DNA from 3 places in the Mesorhizobium sp. C395A genome. Region 1 is predicted to be linked to each of the others. Evidence: predicted binding sites of a transcription regulator. Region 1 holds the regulator's gene; each other region holds the start of a gene.
What was found. Region 1 encodes LexA, which represses DNA repair genes until DNA is damaged. Its sites were predicted from a motif close to TGTTCNNNNTGTGTTCNG; they were not measured.
Positions count from the first base shown of each region.

Region 2: a site for LexA is predicted at 3,302-3,319, ahead of NLY37_RS20600 (helicase-related protein). Genes of this name have one in related genera too.
Region 3: a site for LexA is predicted at 1,735-1,752, ahead of dinB (DNA polymerase IV). Genes of this name have one in related genera too.

Region 1 is NZ_CP100473.1:1,619,235-1,624,618, reverse strand. Features, by position in the region: gene kynU (kynureninase) at 1-970, opposite strand, end outside; gene NLY37_RS08090 (GntR family transcriptional regulator) at 1,138-1,902, shown strand; gene lexA (transcriptional repressor LexA) at 2,106-2,888, shown strand; gene NLY37_RS08080 (ComEC/Rec2 family competence protein) at 2,882-5,338, opposite strand.
Region 2 is NZ_CP100473.1:4,205,490-4,210,873, reverse strand. Features, by position in the region: gene NLY37_RS20600 (helicase-related protein) at 1-3,146, opposite strand, end outside; gene phbB (acetoacetyl-CoA reductase) at 3,840-4,565, opposite strand; gene NLY37_RS20590 (acetyl-CoA C-acetyltransferase) at 4,695-5,384, opposite strand, start outside.
Region 3 is NZ_CP100473.1:783,956-789,339, reverse strand. Features, by position in the region: partial or broken gene NLY37_RS30905 (PRC-barrel domain containing protein) at 1-3, shown strand, start outside; gene NLY37_RS03820 (hypothetical protein) at 303-524, opposite strand; gene NLY37_RS03815 (heme-copper oxidase family protein) at 783-1,190, opposite strand; gene NLY37_RS03810 (hypothetical protein) at 1,344-1,580, opposite strand; gene dinB (DNA polymerase IV) at 1,814-3,055, shown strand; gene NLY37_RS03800 (hypothetical protein) at 3,341-3,439, shown strand; gene NLY37_RS03795 (hypothetical protein) at 3,498-3,596, shown strand; gene NLY37_RS03790 (hypothetical protein) at 3,787-4,962, opposite strand; gene NLY37_RS03785 (EamA family transporter) at 5,108-5,384, opposite strand, start outside.

The sequences.
Region 1 (5,384 bases):
ATCTGGCTTCGACGAGCTGGATAAACAGGTCGGTCAGCGCGATGCTTTTTCTGCGCACCGCCGCCATATCGACGTCGTTCCAGATATCGAGCGCGCCCTTGAGCGCCCGCATCGACAGCACCGGCTGCGTTCCGCACAGGAAGCGGCGAATGCCGCTGCCGACGGCAAAGCCCTGCTCGAAGGCAAAGGGCCGCGCATGGCCCCACCAGCCGCTGAGCGGCTGGTGGGCATCGTCATGGTGGCGCTCGGCCGCGTAGATGAAGGCTGGCGAGCCCGGGCCGCCATTGAGGTATTTGTAGGTGCAGCCGACGGCGAAATCGGCATTGGCACGGTCAAGTTCGACCGGCAAGGCGCCGGCCGTGTGGCAGAGATCCCAGATGATCAGCGCGCCGGCGTCATGTGCCTTGCGCGTCAGCGCCGCCATGTCGCGCAACTGGCCGGATTTGTAGTTGACGTGGTTGACCAGGATGACGGCAACGCTGTCGTCGATCAGCTCCTCGATTGCGGCCGCGTCGACGCCCTCCAGCCGCAGCCGCGTTCCCGGCCGGGTCGAGGCGACGCCTTCGGCCATGTAGAGGTCGGTCGGGAAACTGTCGCCCTCGGCAACGATGACCGACCGATCCGGCCGCATGCCGAGCGCTGCGTGCAGCAGCTTGTAGATGTTGATCGAGGTTGTGTCGCAGACCACCGTCTGCCCATCAGCCGCGCCGATCAGTCGCCCGAGCTGATCTCCGAGTTCCACCGGCATGTTGAACCAGCCGGCGGTGTTCCAGGCGCGAATGAGATCGTGCGCCCATTCCTGCGTGGCGGCCTGCTGCAGTTCGCTGAAGACGACCGCTGACGCGGCGCCCAGGGAATTGCCGTCGAGATAAATCACGCCTTGCGGCAAGACAAAGCGTTCGCGCATGGAGCGCAGCGGATCGGCGGCATCCATTGCTTCGATTGTAGCGAGATCGGGTGTCGTGCTCATGATCCGGCGCCCCTCCATGGACAAACGCGCGCGGCGGAGCCTGCCGCCCAAACATGCCGGCGATCTTGAGTGGTCGCCCTTGAACTGTCAAACATTATATATAATTCACCCATTGAAAGGCTTTGATATATAATGATCCGCCGAGCATTTATGTCTGATGGATCACGATGCTGGATGACGAGCAGACCTCGAAGACGGAAGTGGCCTATCGGCTGCTCAGGCGCGATATTCTTGCGACCCGGCTGGCGCCTGCCGCGCCGTTGAAGCTGAGCACGCTGCGCAACACCTACGGCATCGGCTGGACGCCGTTGCGCGAGGCGCTGTCGCGGCTGGAGGCGGAACGGCTTGTGACCGCCATCAGCAACCGCGGGTTTGCGGTCGCTCCCGTCTCTCGGGCGGAGCTCGAGGATTTGGCGCGTGCGCGGCTGGTGGTCGAACTGCCCCTGCTGGTGGAATCGGTCGAGAAGGGCGACCGTGAGTGGGAAGACGCGGTCGTTGCCGCCCACTATCGTCTCTCACGGTGCGGGTCTGTTCTCGACGATCCATCGGATGATGCGGTCGACGCGTGGTACGAAAAACACGATGCCTTCCATGCGGCCCTGCTCAGTGCCGCGACATCCAGCTGGCTGCTGCGCTTCAATGCGACGATTTCCGACCAATTGCATCGCCATCACCGCTTTCTGGGTCTGGCCCCGACGCTGCGCGCCGCCGCCGGCCGCACGGATGGACACCGGAAGGCCGTGGCGGCCCTGCGCGACGCCGTGGCGATCGAACACCATACCGCCCTGATGGAAGCGGCCCTCGATCGCGACGTCGAACGTGCGAAAACTCTGATGACCGCTCACATCGGCTACACGCTGCAGGTCTATGCCCAGAGTGAACCCGGCGCGGATGCTGCGCAGCCCCGTCCGAAAAGGAAGCGGCGGTCGTAGCCGACGCGCAGGGCACTTTGGCTTCGTTTCACCCGTTGCCGGCAAATGGGCGCAGGCGGGGCTCGCAGCGCCGAACGTTACGCTGAACAAAACGTCAACACATTCATTAAACTTTAAAAGGTTGCGGAACACAACTGGAACAGATAGTGTTTGTTCTGGGTTTGTTTTTTCCGATTCTGGTTGCAGAACCCCTGGGGGCCGCGATGCTGACGCGCAAACAACATGAGCTTCTGATGTTCATCCATGAACGCCTGAAGGAGAGCGGAATCCCGCCGTCCTTCGATGAGATGAAGGAAGCGCTCGACCTCGCCTCCAAGTCCGGCATCCACCGCCTGATCACGGCGCTTGAGGAGCGCGGTTTCATTCGCCGGCTGCCGAACCGGGCGCGCGCGCTGGAAGTGCTGCGGCTGCCCGACTCGATCGCACCAGGCCTCAACGCGGCGAGGAAGTTTTCGCCGAGCGTCATTCAGGGCAGTCTTGGTCAAGCCGGCCAAGGGCAAGGCGGCCAAGGACAAGGCGGGATGGGCCAAGGCGGTCTCGGCCGCCAGATCAAGGCGGGCTCGCCGTCGCGTTCGATGTCTGCCGGCAATGACGATGCCGTTTCCGCGATTTCAATCCCGGTGATGGGACGCATCGCCGCCGGCGTGCCGATCGACGCCATCCAGCATCAGACCCATTCGATCTCGGTGCCGCCCGACATGATCATGGGCGGTGAACACTACGCACTCGAGGTCAAGGGCGATTCGATGATTGAGGCCGGCATTTTCGATGGCGACACGGTCATCATCCGCAATGCCGACACGGCCAGCCCCGGCGAGATCGTAGTGGCGTTGGTCGACGATGAGGAAGCGACCCTGAAACGCTTCCGCCGCAAGGGGGCCTCGATCGCCCTGGAAGCCGCCAACCCGGCCTACGAGACCCGCATTTTTGGGCCGGACAGGGTGAAGGTGCAGGGCAAGCTTGTCGGATTGATCCGGCGCTACTGAGCCGGCTTGGGTTTGTACTTTTCACGCTGGTTGTAGGGCGGCAGGCCGCGCGCTTCGCGGGAGAAGCGGCGTTGCTCGTGCCAGGGGCGATACGGCTTGTCGACGGCGAAGCGGATGGTTGGCGCTGCCGCTGCCGATTGCGGATCGAAGAAGACAGCGGCGCTGCCGTCGCGGGCGAGCTGCTTCTTCGTCACGACCAGCACCAGCGGGTCGCGGCACGGATTGTAGGCCGTGGCGTCATCGATGACGATCAGGCTAGCGAAGGCACAGGCCGGCCGCGCCGTCTTGCGGTCTTTGGCAAGGGCTACAATGGCTCCGGAAGGGTGTCGGGCGATACAGAGATCGCCCATGCAATAGAAGGGCGACCCGGGCGGCAGATCGAGCGGATCGAGATCGAACCGCGTATCTGTTGCCTCGAAAATCTCGGGCGGGATAATGGTTTCGGCCCGCAGCGCCCGTTTCCAATTGTCCGTGGTGAATTCGTTGGAGCGTTCGCGGTTGAGGGCGAGTTCGCCGCCACCTATCGGCATGGCCACCAGATGTGCGTCCTCGGATATGAGCACGTCGGGCGTAAGCACCTGCGGCACCGTCAACAGGCCGGCCAGCGCGAAAGGCACGGCCGCCAGCCTGAGCCAGGTGGTGGCCATGGTGGCGATGACGAGGGCGACCGCCACCAACAGCACCGAGCGGATGGAGATCAGCCCGACGGCGTCGACCGGCGAGCGCTCGGAAATCCAGGCCGATATAGCGATCATCGCCATCAGTCCCTTGCCCATCACATAGAGGAGCGGCCCGTCGGCGCCGAACGGCATCGCCAGTGCGCTGAGCACGGCAAAGGGCATGACGATCAACGAAACAATCGGCATCACGGCCAGATTGGCGATCAGGCTGAGCGGCGACACACGCTGAAAATGCCAGATGGCGAACAGCAAGGTTGCACTGCCGGCGATGATCGAGGTCATGGCGAGGCCGCCCATGGCCAGCGCGAATTTTCGCGACAGGAAGCCGACGAAGGAGCGCTTTGCCAGCGGCGTTCTCACCTTGTCGGCGCGGTAATCGGCCCAGCCGGCATAGGCGCCGACAAGGGCGGCGGTGGCGGCAAACGACATCTGGAAGCTGGGACCGACCACCTCGTGCGGCGACACCAGGATGACGGCGATGGCGGAGATCGCCAGATTGCGCATGGTGAGTGCGGCGCGATCAAACAGCACGGCGACAAGCATGACCGCCAGCATGATGAAGCTGCGCTCGGCGGCAACCACGACGCCTGAAATAACGAGATAGGCGGCGATCGAGATAAGCGCTGCCGCGGCCGCATATTTCTTCACCGGCCGGCGCGAAGAGAAATCGGGAAACAGCGCAAAGGCGCCACGCAGCAACGCCATGATGGTGCCGGCAACCAGCGCCATGTGCAGGCCGGAGATGGAGATGATGTGGTAGATGCCGGTGCGCCGCATCGCTTCGTTGACCTCGTCCGGGATGCCGGCGCGCACCCCGACAATCAACGCCGCCGCAATCTCGCCTTCGGCGCCGCCGATCTTGCCCCTGATATGGTCGGCAATGTTTTCGCGCGCGTTCTCGATTGCCGAGGAGAGCCGCGCGGTCAGCGGCGGCGGTCCCTGCGTAGCAATGGTTTTCGGATTGCCGAGAAAGAAGCCGCTGCCGCCGATACCGGTGAAATAGCTGTCGAAGGAGAAATCGTAGCTCTCCGGCCGCACCGGACCGGTCGGCGGCAACAGCCTGGCATAGCCGGTGATCAGGGAGCCGGCGGTCATATCGGCGGGAACGGTCCGCGCCGAGAGCCTGACCCGCTCCGGGGCGTAGCGCAGCTTGGGGTAAGCGGTCGAAACCACGTCGAGCGTCAGCCTGATGCGCCCGCTCTCCATCTGTTCGAGACTGACGACGCGGCCGGTCAGCCGTGTCTGGATCTCGGAGCCGAGCATCTGCGTTCCGGCGCGCCAGGTCTCGACTTTGGCGGCGACGACGCCGAGCGCGCACAGCATCGCGGCCATGCAGAACAGATGCGTCCTCGGCCGCGATCGCGTGGCGACAGCGCAACATGTCGCCAGCACCACAATGGCGATTGGCTGCGCAAAGCCGGGCTCGCCGGCCAGCGAGAAATAAATGATGACGCCGGCCGCCAGGAAAACCGGCACCAGCAGGAAGGCGACGCCCCGGTCGAGCTCCGTGTTGGCGGCCACGGCAAGGCTGCGGCGGAGCGCGGGCCATGATGGGCGGCGAAGCCGTCTGCGCAGTCGGGCGATAGATCGGGGCGCTGTGACTTGCGCCGGCAAGGCGTCACCGGGCAGCGCGGGCGCTATGCCGGGATGCGGCTCAGGCAGCGCGACGGGCAGCGGCTCGGCATAGGGACTATCGGCAAACAGCGAGCGTTCGCTGACGCCTGCCTCGGCGCCTTCGCCTTCCTTCGTGCCCCGGCCACGTCCAGCCATCGGGTCTGCCCCTTGCGCCCCAGACCCCTATGCTACATGAACGCGC
Region 2 (5,384 bases), 2.6 Mb from region 1:
CGATGGCGCGGGCGCTGCTCGAAACGACCCTGCCGCCACAGCAAGATGGGCTTTGGCGCTTCGGCCTCGGGGACAGGCTCAGCGCTTCCACCCTCCCCCTCGTGGGGAGGGTCGGCGCGCAGCGCCGGGGTGGGGGCAGCGCCGGCGTCGGCGCTTGCACTTGCATCGTTTGCACTATCTGCTTCGTCAGCGCTGTCACCCGCGTCGCTTCGCGCCGCGGCCTCCCCCATCGAGGGGGAGGTAAGGGCGTCGGCGTTTTCGGCGACGGTGGCGTCGGCAGTGTCGTCAGCTCCCGCAACAGCCGGAGCTTCTTCCGCGATTTCTGCGTGAGCTTCGACTTGCTCGTCCGCGACAGGCTCTGCCGTTGCTTCCGCGATGGCTGGAGCTTCGGCGGTAGCTTCAGCGGCCGGAGTTGGCTCCGTACCCTCTTGAGGCCCGCCCGGCTGAGCGTCCGCAGCAACAGCCTCCGCTGCGGCTTCGGCGACGGGCTGCTCAGCCGCAGGCTCAGCGGCGGCAACCGCATCCGGCTCCGATCCAACGGCCGGCGCTTCAGCGGCGGCTTCTCTTGCAGCGGCTTCCGCCCCCTTGGCCTGTTCGGCTTTTGCAGCCGCGTCCGCAGCCAGCTTGGGGGCAGCCGCTTGCCGCGCCGCATTGTCCTGTGCTTCCAGCCGCGCCTTGACCTCTGCCGGCGGCTTCGGCTCGGCGCGGTAGCCAAGGCCTTTCAGGATCTCTTCCATGTCGTCGGCGGTTGCGCCGAGGATGGACATCATCGGCGGCGTCACCATGAAGGACTGGCCGTCATAGGCGCCGTCCGGGCGCTGTCCCAGACCGGGCTTCCAGTTGGTCGCAGGCCGGATCAGGTCGGCCAGCCGTTCCAGAATGTCGATGCGCACGGCGCGGCGGCCGAGATTGCGGTAGCCGGCGAGCTTGTAGAAGCTCTTGTCGAAAGCCGGATCGATGACCACCGAGGTGCGGCCGGAGGCCAGCGCGTGCACCACGTCGCCAAAGCCGGGCTTGTCCTTGCCGTCGTTCTTCAGCGCCCACAAAAGCGTGATCAGTCCGGCGGGCGCCGGCTTGATCAGCGCCGGCACGAAGACGTGGTAGGCGCCGAAGCGCACACCGAGCCGGCGCAAGGCGGCGCGACCCTCCTGGTCGAGCGACTTCATTTCCTCGGTGATGTCGCGGCGGTTGATGAGGCCGAAATGCTCGACGAGCTGGAAGGCGATGCCCCGGCCGATGCCGGCGATCTGCTCGGCATTCTTCAAGTCGACCAGCGGCTTCAGCAAGGATTCGATCTGGAAATTGACGAAGCGCTCGGCGCGCGCGGCGACCTTGTCGCGGGCGGGACCGGTCAACTGCTCGTCGGCCAAAAGCACCAGGCGCGGCTTCAGCGCGTCCTCGCCGGCAACCAGCGTGCCGATCGGCGCGCCGATCCAGCGCAGCGTGCCGTCGGAGCCGAGCGCAAGGTCGCCATTGGCGCAGGCGCCGAAGCGTTCGGCACGTGCCTCGAACTCGGCGGCCAGCGCTTTTTGCGCTGCCGTACGCACGGCCTTGGCGTCTTCGCCGCCGGCGCTCTGATCGGCGGTGAAGCGGAACCCTTGCAACTCGCCGACATGATGGCCTTCGACAAGGACGGTTCCGGTAGGACTGATTTCGGCTTCAGGCATTGTATTTTCTCTAAGGCGCCGCATGAGGACGGAAGTCCTGCGGTCTACAAACCGTTTCGTCAACCGCTCATGCAGCGCATCCGACAATCTGTCTTCGATTTCGCGCGTCTTTTCCCGCCAGTGTGCCTGATCGGCCAGCCAGCCCGGCCGGTTGGACACGAATGTCCAGGTGCGGATCTGCGCAATGCGGTGCGACAGCGTGTCGATGTCCCCCTCGGTCGTATCGGCGCGGCGCACCTGCTCGGCCATGTAGTTCTCGTCGACATGGCCGTGTTTGGCGAGGTCGGTGTAGATAGAAGCGATCAGGTCGGAGTGCTGGGCCGGCGCGATCTTGCGGTAGTCCGGCAACGCGCAGGCTTCCCACAGCAGCGCGACGCGCTTGGCATTGGTAGCCAGCGCGCGGATGTCCTCGTCGCGGGAGAGATGTTCGAGCGCCTGGGCATCGACCGCCGGCAGCGCCCGCGTCAGGCCTTCGACCGGCGCGTTGGTTTCGATCGAGCGCTTCAGCGCGTCGAGGCTGGCGAAGTCGAAATGCGCGGTGCGCCATTGCAGCACCTTCACCGGATCGAACTCGTGTCCCTCGATGCGCTTGACCAACTCCTCATCGAGCGGGTCGACCTGGCCGGTGACGCCGAAGGTGCCGTCGCGCAGATGGCGGCCGGCGCGGCCGGCGATCTGGCCGAGCTCGGCCGCCGTGAGATTGCGGTACTGATAGCCGTCGAATTTGCGGTTCTGGGCGAAGGCGACATGATCGAGATCAAGGTTGAGCCCCATGCCGATGGCGTCGGTGGCGACGAGATAGTCGACGTCGCCTGCCTGGAACATTGCCACCTGGGCATTGCGGGTGCGGGGCGACAGCGCGCCGAGCACGACCGCCGCTCCTCCTTGCTGGCGGCGGATCAGCTCAGCGATGGCATAGACCTCGTCGGCGGAGAAAGCGACGATCGCCGTACGCCGCGGCAGGCGGGTCAATTTCTTCGAGCCGGCATAGGCCAGGTGCGACAGGCGAGGGCGCGTCACCACCGAGACGCCTCTCAGCAGCTTTTGCAGGATGCCATGCATGGTGGCCGCGCCGAGCAGCAGCGTTTCCTGGCGGCCGCGCAGGTGCAGGATACGGTCGGTGAAGATGTGGCCGCGCTCGAGGTCGCCGGCGAGTTGCACCTCGTCGATGGCGACGAAGGCAACGTCGGTCTCGCGCGGCATGGCTTCGACGGTGCAGACCGAATATTTCGCGCCGGGCGGCTGGATTTTTTCCTCGCCGGTGATGAGCGCCACCTTGTGGGCGCCGACCTTTTCGCAGACGCGGGCATAGACCTCGCGCGCCAGAAGGCGGAGCGGCAGGCCGATAATGCCGCTCTCATGTGCCACCATGCGCTCGATGGCGAGATGGGTCTTGCCGGTGTTGGTCGGACCCAGCACGGCAGTCACGTCGCGGCCCGACAGGATCAGCGGCTCGGTGTGTTTCGGCTGGATGTTCATCGGCCTGGAGATGAGGCTTTCTGCATCGTGTTGTCGGGAGCGCGCCTCGCGTGGCGCGTATGACAGGCGACACATAGGGATTTCAGGCGCGAAGCGAAAGCGGAATGTTCCGGCCGGCAGTCCCACGGTTCGTCGTTGAGGTCTCAATTAACAGTTGGAACGAGTCTGGAACGAATCGGCGACGAATCAGTGACTCCGGCAGATTCAGCTTTTGTTCACGGCTACATGTGGATTTTGCGAGCCTGAGTCTCACCATATGCTGAATCGCGGAAACTGGCCCGATTCCTGCAAGGGGACCATTGGGGTTAACCTTTGCCGGCGGGGCATCGTCGTGATCCGATACGCCTCGTCAACATTATGAAATTATTGAATTTTCTTAATCGGCCTTAACCATTTGACGGTGGTTTCCGGCCTTGGTCGTTAACGTTCCGCTCAAAGCCGGAACGAATCGGTGACGAATCAGCGAATGCGGGATTTTCCTGGTTTGTTCACCCCAACATCTTGTGTTGTCCACAGCTTGTCCATCGAGAATTCACAGCTTGCGAACCGGGTTTTGCACAGGGCGCCTGGAAATCGTTAATCTTTGCGTGCCGGAACGGGTCAATGTCTAGCGCGCAGCCCGGGAACATCGCCGGCCGGCGATGAAAAAACGGGCCATAAGCCGGCCCGTCCTACCGGGCGAAATGCTGTCGTTCAGGCGAAATACTGGCCGCCATTGGCTGTGATGGTCGAACCGGTGATGAAGCCGGCGTCTTCGGAAGCGAGGAAGACGACGCAACGCGCGATCTCTTCCGGTTCGCCGAGGCGGCCGACCGGAATCTGCGGGATGATGCGTTCATTCAGCACCTTCTCGTCGATCGCCTTGACCATCTCGGTGGCGATGTAGCCGGGGCAGATGACATTGACTGTGATGCCCGCGCGCGCGCCCTCCTGCGCCAGCGCCTTCGAGAAGCCGATGTCGCCGGCCTTTGCGGCGGAATAGTTGACCTGGCCGGCCTGGCCTTTCTGGCCGTTGATGGAGGAAATGGTGATGACGCGGCCGAATTTGCGGTCGCGCATGCCGCCCCACAGCGGATGCGTCATGTTGAAGACCCCAGACAGATTGGTCTCGATGACTTCCTTCCACTGCTCGCGCGTCAGCTTGTGGAACATGGCGTCGCGGGTAATGCCGGCATTGTTGACCAGCACCGAGACCGGGCCGAGATCGGCCTCGACCTGTTTGATTCCGGCGGCACAGGCGTCGTAGTCGGCGACCGACCATTTGTAGGCCTTGATGCCGGTTTGTGCGCTGAACTTCCCCGCTGCCTCGTCATTGCCGGCATAGTTGGCTGCAACGGTGTAACCGGCATTCTTCAGGCCGATCGATATGGCGGCGCCGATGCCGCGCGATCCACCGGTGACGAGCGCTACTTTGGTCATTGAAAGTTCTTCCTCCCTTTGGTCGGAAGAAGGGAATAGGGAGTAGGGAGTAGCGAGTAGGGATCTATATCCCGCCGCGCTGCTCCTTCTTCCCCATTCACTACTCCCTATTCACTACTCACTTCTCTTTCACAGCGCTTCCACGCACAGAGCGACGCCCATGCCGCCGCCGATGCACAGCGTGGCAAGGCCCTTCTTGGCGCCGCGGCGGCGCATCTCGAAAACCAGCGTGTTGAAGACGCGGGCGCCCGACGCGCCGATCGGATGGCCGATGGCGATGGCGCCGCCATTGACGTTGACGATCGACGTATCCCAGCCCATGCCCTTGTTGACGGCGCAGGCCTGCGCGGCGAAGGCTTCATTGGCCTCGACAAGGTCGAGGTCCTTGACCGACCAGCCGGCCTTCTCGAGCGCCCGCTTCGAGGCGGGAATAGGTCCGGTGCCCATGATCGCCGGATCGACGCCGGCCGTCGCCCATGAGGCGATGCGCACCAGCGGGGTGATGCCGCGCCTTGTGGCTTCAGCCTCGCTCATCAGCAGCGCGCCGGCGGCGCCGTCATTGATGCCCGACGCGTTGGCGGCGGTCACGGTGCCGTCCTTGTCGAAAGCCGGCTTCAGCTTGGACATGGCGTCGATGGTGGCGCCGTGGCGGATGTACTCGTCCTGGTCGACGACAGTGTCGCCCTTCCTGCCCTTGATCGTGAAGGCGACGATCTCGTCCTTGAACTTGCCGGCCTTCTGCGCGGCCTCGGCCTTGTTTTGCGAGGCCAGCGCAAACTGGTCCTGGTCGTCGCGGGTGATCTGGAACTGGCGGGCGAC
Region 3 (5,384 bases), 840 kb from region 1:
TGATATTTCGAAGGATCCGGCTGGTCGGATCCTTCGTTTAAGGCGCCTTGGCGGTTTGGTTAATTTAGCCCTTGTGGTCAAGGACTGGACGGCGACGGCGACACACCTTCGACAGCCGCGAGGCAGCCGAGAGCACGAACGCGAAGTCCAATGTTCCAAGCGCCGTTGAGGCCGCTCGCCTGAAATCTTCAAAGTGCGCAAGAGATTGTCCGCCGCAGGCGGTCGCACACGCTCCAGTATCGCAGACGACCGGCGTAACGGCCCATCGACCGCCGGCACTTAGTGCCGACGGGCGCATGGCTTCAATTCGACCCGGGATCGCCGAGCGCCTCGGTGACGAAGGACGCCGCGATCAGGTCGTCGGCGTCGAGGCGTAGGGAGCCTTCGACACCTCCCATGATGGCTGCGACCTTCTGGAAGGTCTGCATCTCGTGTTCAGTAACGCTGGCGTCTCGCATCCTGGCTTTCAGATCGGCGATGCGTCGGCCCAGCGAGGCCGACGTTCCGATTTCTCTGTTCGACATGGTGTCCTGCTCCTCCCCCAACCCATGCTGTGGACGTACTCAAGGCTGCCTATATATAAGGCAGCGCGAATACAGTCGCCGCAACGCGCGATATCTGGGAAGGTTCCGGCGCCAAATAGTCACGAAATAATACGTGTGGGGCTCAGTTATGGTCGCCCACGCGGCGGTAGACACCGCAAACCAGCGGCTGTCCATCGGGCTGGCCAACCCGCGTCGCGGGTCGCGAACGCGGGTCGGACTTGATCGCTGCGCGAACAGTCAGCGAGAAGCCGGCACCACGCCGGACACCGAGCGCGCCGTTTCGGGCGAAAACACCACGAAAGCAAAAACCAGAACGGCAGCGGCGACGATGAGCGAGCCGCCGGCGACGATCGGTTCAAGCGCCGGGTTTCCCTGCAGCATCACATACAGCGCCGGCAGCATGATCACCAGGCCGAGTGTGTAGAGCCCGTAGTGGATCATGGCGATGCGACGCGCCGCCTTTTGCGGATTGAGCGCGTAGTAGCCGCCGAAGATGGCGCTCGTCACCCAACCGAGCAGATTGATATGCGCGTGCGCCGGAAAAGCGGCGTGGTCACCCGAGATCGCCATCTGCAGGCCGGCCGCAATCCCCAACATCAGGAACAAGATGGCAGTTTTGAAAAAGAGTTCTGAAACCCTCGGCATGTCATTTCTCCCCCTATGCGGTCTGCGACCGCTTGCGACCTGGAGAATACACCCACGCGCAGACCTTTTCCACGCCCCGGTTATGGGGCCATGCCTGCACAGCTTTTTGCACGCTGTTCGACTTTTCTGGCTGCCAAACCCGGCGCCGCCGCGCTACGGCGTCAGCAAGATGTCGGCGCCCGCTCGCTCGTCGAACACCACCGCGCAGCCGCGCCCCAGCGCCACTGCCGACAGCGCGTTGGCCACCGTCTCGTCCGGCGACACGAAATCACCGGTCAGCACTCGCAACTCCTCTACCGCCCTGGCCATTGACACGCAGTGCCCGGCAACGCGATCGCTCGTGCAGGCGTCAACGACGCTGACGAGGTCGATCATCTCGAACTGGCCCATACCGGCCTCCACAAAAACAGCGTCCCGTCGCGGATATGAACGCTGAGGCGAGAGACAATGTTCCGCAGGTCCGATGCCCAGGCGGAGCACTCGACAGCCCGATCTGGAACGGACCGGCCGGCGACAACCGCTTCGCTTGACAATAGGCCCTGTTTGTTCTCTATTTGTTCGGCAAAAACGCCTCTCACAACAGACGCGGCTAATGCTGCAACGCCGCAAAGGGAACGGTCGGGATGGAGCCCACCATCCTGCATGCGGATCTCGACGCCTTCTACGCCTCGGTCGAGCAGTTGCTCGACCCGGCGCTCAGGGGCAAGCCGATCGCCGTCGGCGGCGGCGTCGTGCTTGCCGCCTCCTACGAAGCCAGGGTTTTCGGCGTGCGCGGCGGCATGCCCGGACGACGCGCGCGCGAGCTTTGCCCCGGACTGATTTTCGTCGGCGGCCATTTCGCCGACTATCAGCGGCTGGGCGACGCCGCCATCAAGGTGCTCGACGATTTCACGCCGCTGGTCGAGCGGATTTCCATCGATGAAGCCTTTGCCGACGTCGCCGGCTGCACGCATCTGTTCGGGCCGCCGGCCGAGATCGCCGCCACGGTGCGTCGGCGCGTCCGGGCAGAGCTCGGCCTGCCGATCTCGATCGGCGTGGCGCGCACCAAGCATCTGGCCAAGATCGCCTCGCAGGTGGCCAAGCCCGACGGGCTGGTGGTGGTCGATCCGGACACCGAACTTGCCTTCCTGCATGATCTGCCGGTCGGGCTGATGTGGGGCGTCGGCCCGGCGACCAGAGCGCGGCTGGCCGAGATCGGCATCGAGACCATCGGCCAGTTGGCAAAGACGCATGGTGGGGCGCTGCGAAGATTGCTCGGGCCCGCCGCCGGCGAAAAGCTGTCGTCGCTGGCATGGAACCGCGACCCGCGAAAGCTCGAAACCCACAGGCGGTCGCATTCCGCCGGCGCGCAGTCGGCGCTTGGCAGACGGCCGGCCGAGGCGCGTATCTTCGGACCCGTCCTGCTGCATCTGGCAGACCGGGTCGCCAGCCGGCTCAGGGCGAAATCACGGCCCGGGCGCACGGTGACGGTGCGCGTGCGTTTCGCCGATCTGCACGCTGTCACACGCTCGCTGACGCTCGAGCAGCCGATTTCGGCAACCGCGATGCTGGCCGAAATCGCCGGGGAGCTGGTGCGCGGCGTGCTGGCCGCCAACCCTCGGGAGAAGACCATCTCGCTGCTGGCGATCTCGGTGTCGCAGCTGGAAGAAAGTGTCGAGCTACAGTTGGAGCTGCCGCTCGGGCTTGCCGACGAAAAGCAACGGCCCGGCAGCAGGCAAGGCCTGGCGCGCTTTGGCGCCGACCGCGCCATCGACAAGATCCGCCAGCGCTTTGGCAGAGAGGCTGTCGGCTATGGCGCCGTGGCGCTGGAAGCCCGGCGCTCGGTTCCCGACGCCTTCCGCGAACTGGCGGAGAAGGAACTGTGAGTGCGGCGCGACGGCAAGGCCAATGTTTAGGCTGGGCCAGTCCGCGCTGCATTGCCGCTCTGTTTGAGCAGGCCGACCAACCAGGCCAGACCCGCCGCAGTTTCGGACATTTTTCGCACCGCAACCCGGCCACGCCATGCACGCCCAAGAACAACGCTTTGTCGATGAAGGTGGACTTGCAGTTAGCGCATCGGCGCCAAGAAAAACCGGGATGGGACAGCGAGGCCGCGAAGGTTGACAGTGCCGATCCGTCTGGCATTATCGCGTAAGCTTGGAGGATTCACTATGAAGAAAACCTATTCGAAGCCTGTTCTGGTCAAAAAAGGCAAGCTTTCGCAGGTTACGGCGCTCGCCAATGGAGCGGGTTCCGGCCCGATCGAGTGAGGTCGTTGAGTCCGACTGTCGCCTGATCTGGCGGCCCGCCTGACACTGGAGATGCGGCATGAAGAAGACCTATTCGAAGCCGGTGCTGGTCAAGAAGGGCAAGCTCTCGCAGGTTACAGCCGATAATGGTAACGGCTCCGGGCCGGTCACCATCTAACAGCCGATCATCCGGACGCCTCGTGCCGTCTGGCCGGGAACAGGGCTTTGGGTGCCCGACGTGGAGAGTGGAAATGAAGAAAACCTATCTGAAACCGGTGCTGGTCAAAAAGGCAAGCTCTCGCAGGTCACCGCGAACGGTGCTTCCAATCCGCGATAAACCCTTTCACCCCGATTGATCGCGACACGCTTCAGCGCACAACCACCAGATCGTCGAGCACGAGCTGCCAATAGTGGCTCGTTGAAAAACGCACGCGCGTCACCGCCGCCAGCATCGGCGCATAGTGGACGGGCGCCAGTGCCGACAGGACGATCGTGTCGCTGGCGATCAGCCGGTCGCCAAGCCAGCTCTCGACCAGTGCGGTTTCGCCTTCGGACTTCAACCATGCCGCTGTCAGCATCACGGAATGGAACCCGAACGGTTTGTCGCTCGACAATTCGGCCGGGTGTCCGCTGCTCGTATAGCAGACATGGTCTCCCGAGATATTGCCGTTGACGTAGCCTTCGCTGCCTTCGGTATGATCGCGCGCCAGTGCGTTCAGGTTGAACCAGGTCAACCCGGCATAACCGGACGGCACCTTGCGCAGGCCGCGCGTCGTGACATCGTCGAAACCGATGGCCTGCAAGGACGCGGCGCTGTCGACAGCCGCGTTCTCGGGCGACAGCAGGCCGAGTTCGGTCGGGTAGGCCGACAAGGCCAGTCGTCGTTCCATGCCACCGCCGGTGATTTCGATCGCGTCGGCGTCATCGGGCAGATCGAGACGGAAGCCAGCCCCAGCACTTAGCGGATGCACTGCCACCTCTTGCCCTTTCGCCATCACCGAGATGCTCGCCGAAGCACCGTCCGCTACGCGGCCGCTGAGCCGGCGTATCGCAAACAGGCCGACCGGCTGCAGCATTGCTTCCGAGGCCAGCCCGGTGGGCGAGCCCGGCAGCGGCCGGAGGTGCTGCGACTGGACCTCGTTGGCGCTGCTGGAGCGCCAGCCGGGCGGAACCGACACGGTGAAGCGGTAGCTGCCCGGCACATGGATGGGCGCGGCCCGACGTTTCGCCGACGCCAGGAAATTGGCAAAGCCGCCGCGGTTGCTCCGCGCCGCGGCGACGAAGCGGCCGTCGCCATCATGCAGTCTGACCATGATGCCGGCCATCGGGCGGTCGCCGAGCCCGTAGCGGCCGTCGCGATCGGCATCGAAATAGACAAAGGACGAATGATTGAGCTTGCCGTGGTTGCCCGACCAGTCCCGGCGCAGGGCGTAGTCGCTGGCCGGATCTTCACGAAGCCGGGCTCTGAGACGAGACCGCGCCAGCCGCCAGGCGAGAGCCGCAACGACAGCGGCGAACCCGACAAGGAGTATTGCCTTGATCACGGACGGCTCAAGCAATGCTGTCGGCCCTGCTCATCTGGATCTCCTGCACATACATCGATCCATATATCGATGCTGCAGGCGCTTGAGCAACCGGACACGGGACCGGCGGACCACGGCATCGGCGTCACATACCCATTTCAGGCACCTATTCCGGCGATGGCACCGGCGGCTTGGTGGTCAGCGCGGCTCCGAAGGCGGCGACGACCACGGCGGCGATGCCCGCGCATTGCAACGGGCTCAGGATCTCGTGCAGGAACAGGAAGCCGGCCAGCGCGCCCAGCGCCGGCTCCAGACAAGTCAGCGTGCCGTAGAGCCTGGCCGGCATCCGGGTCAGCGCCACCATCTCCAGCCAGAACGGCAAGGCGCTGGAGAACAGCCCGACCAGCAGCGCGCTGACCAGGATCGCGGGTGCGATCAGGCCG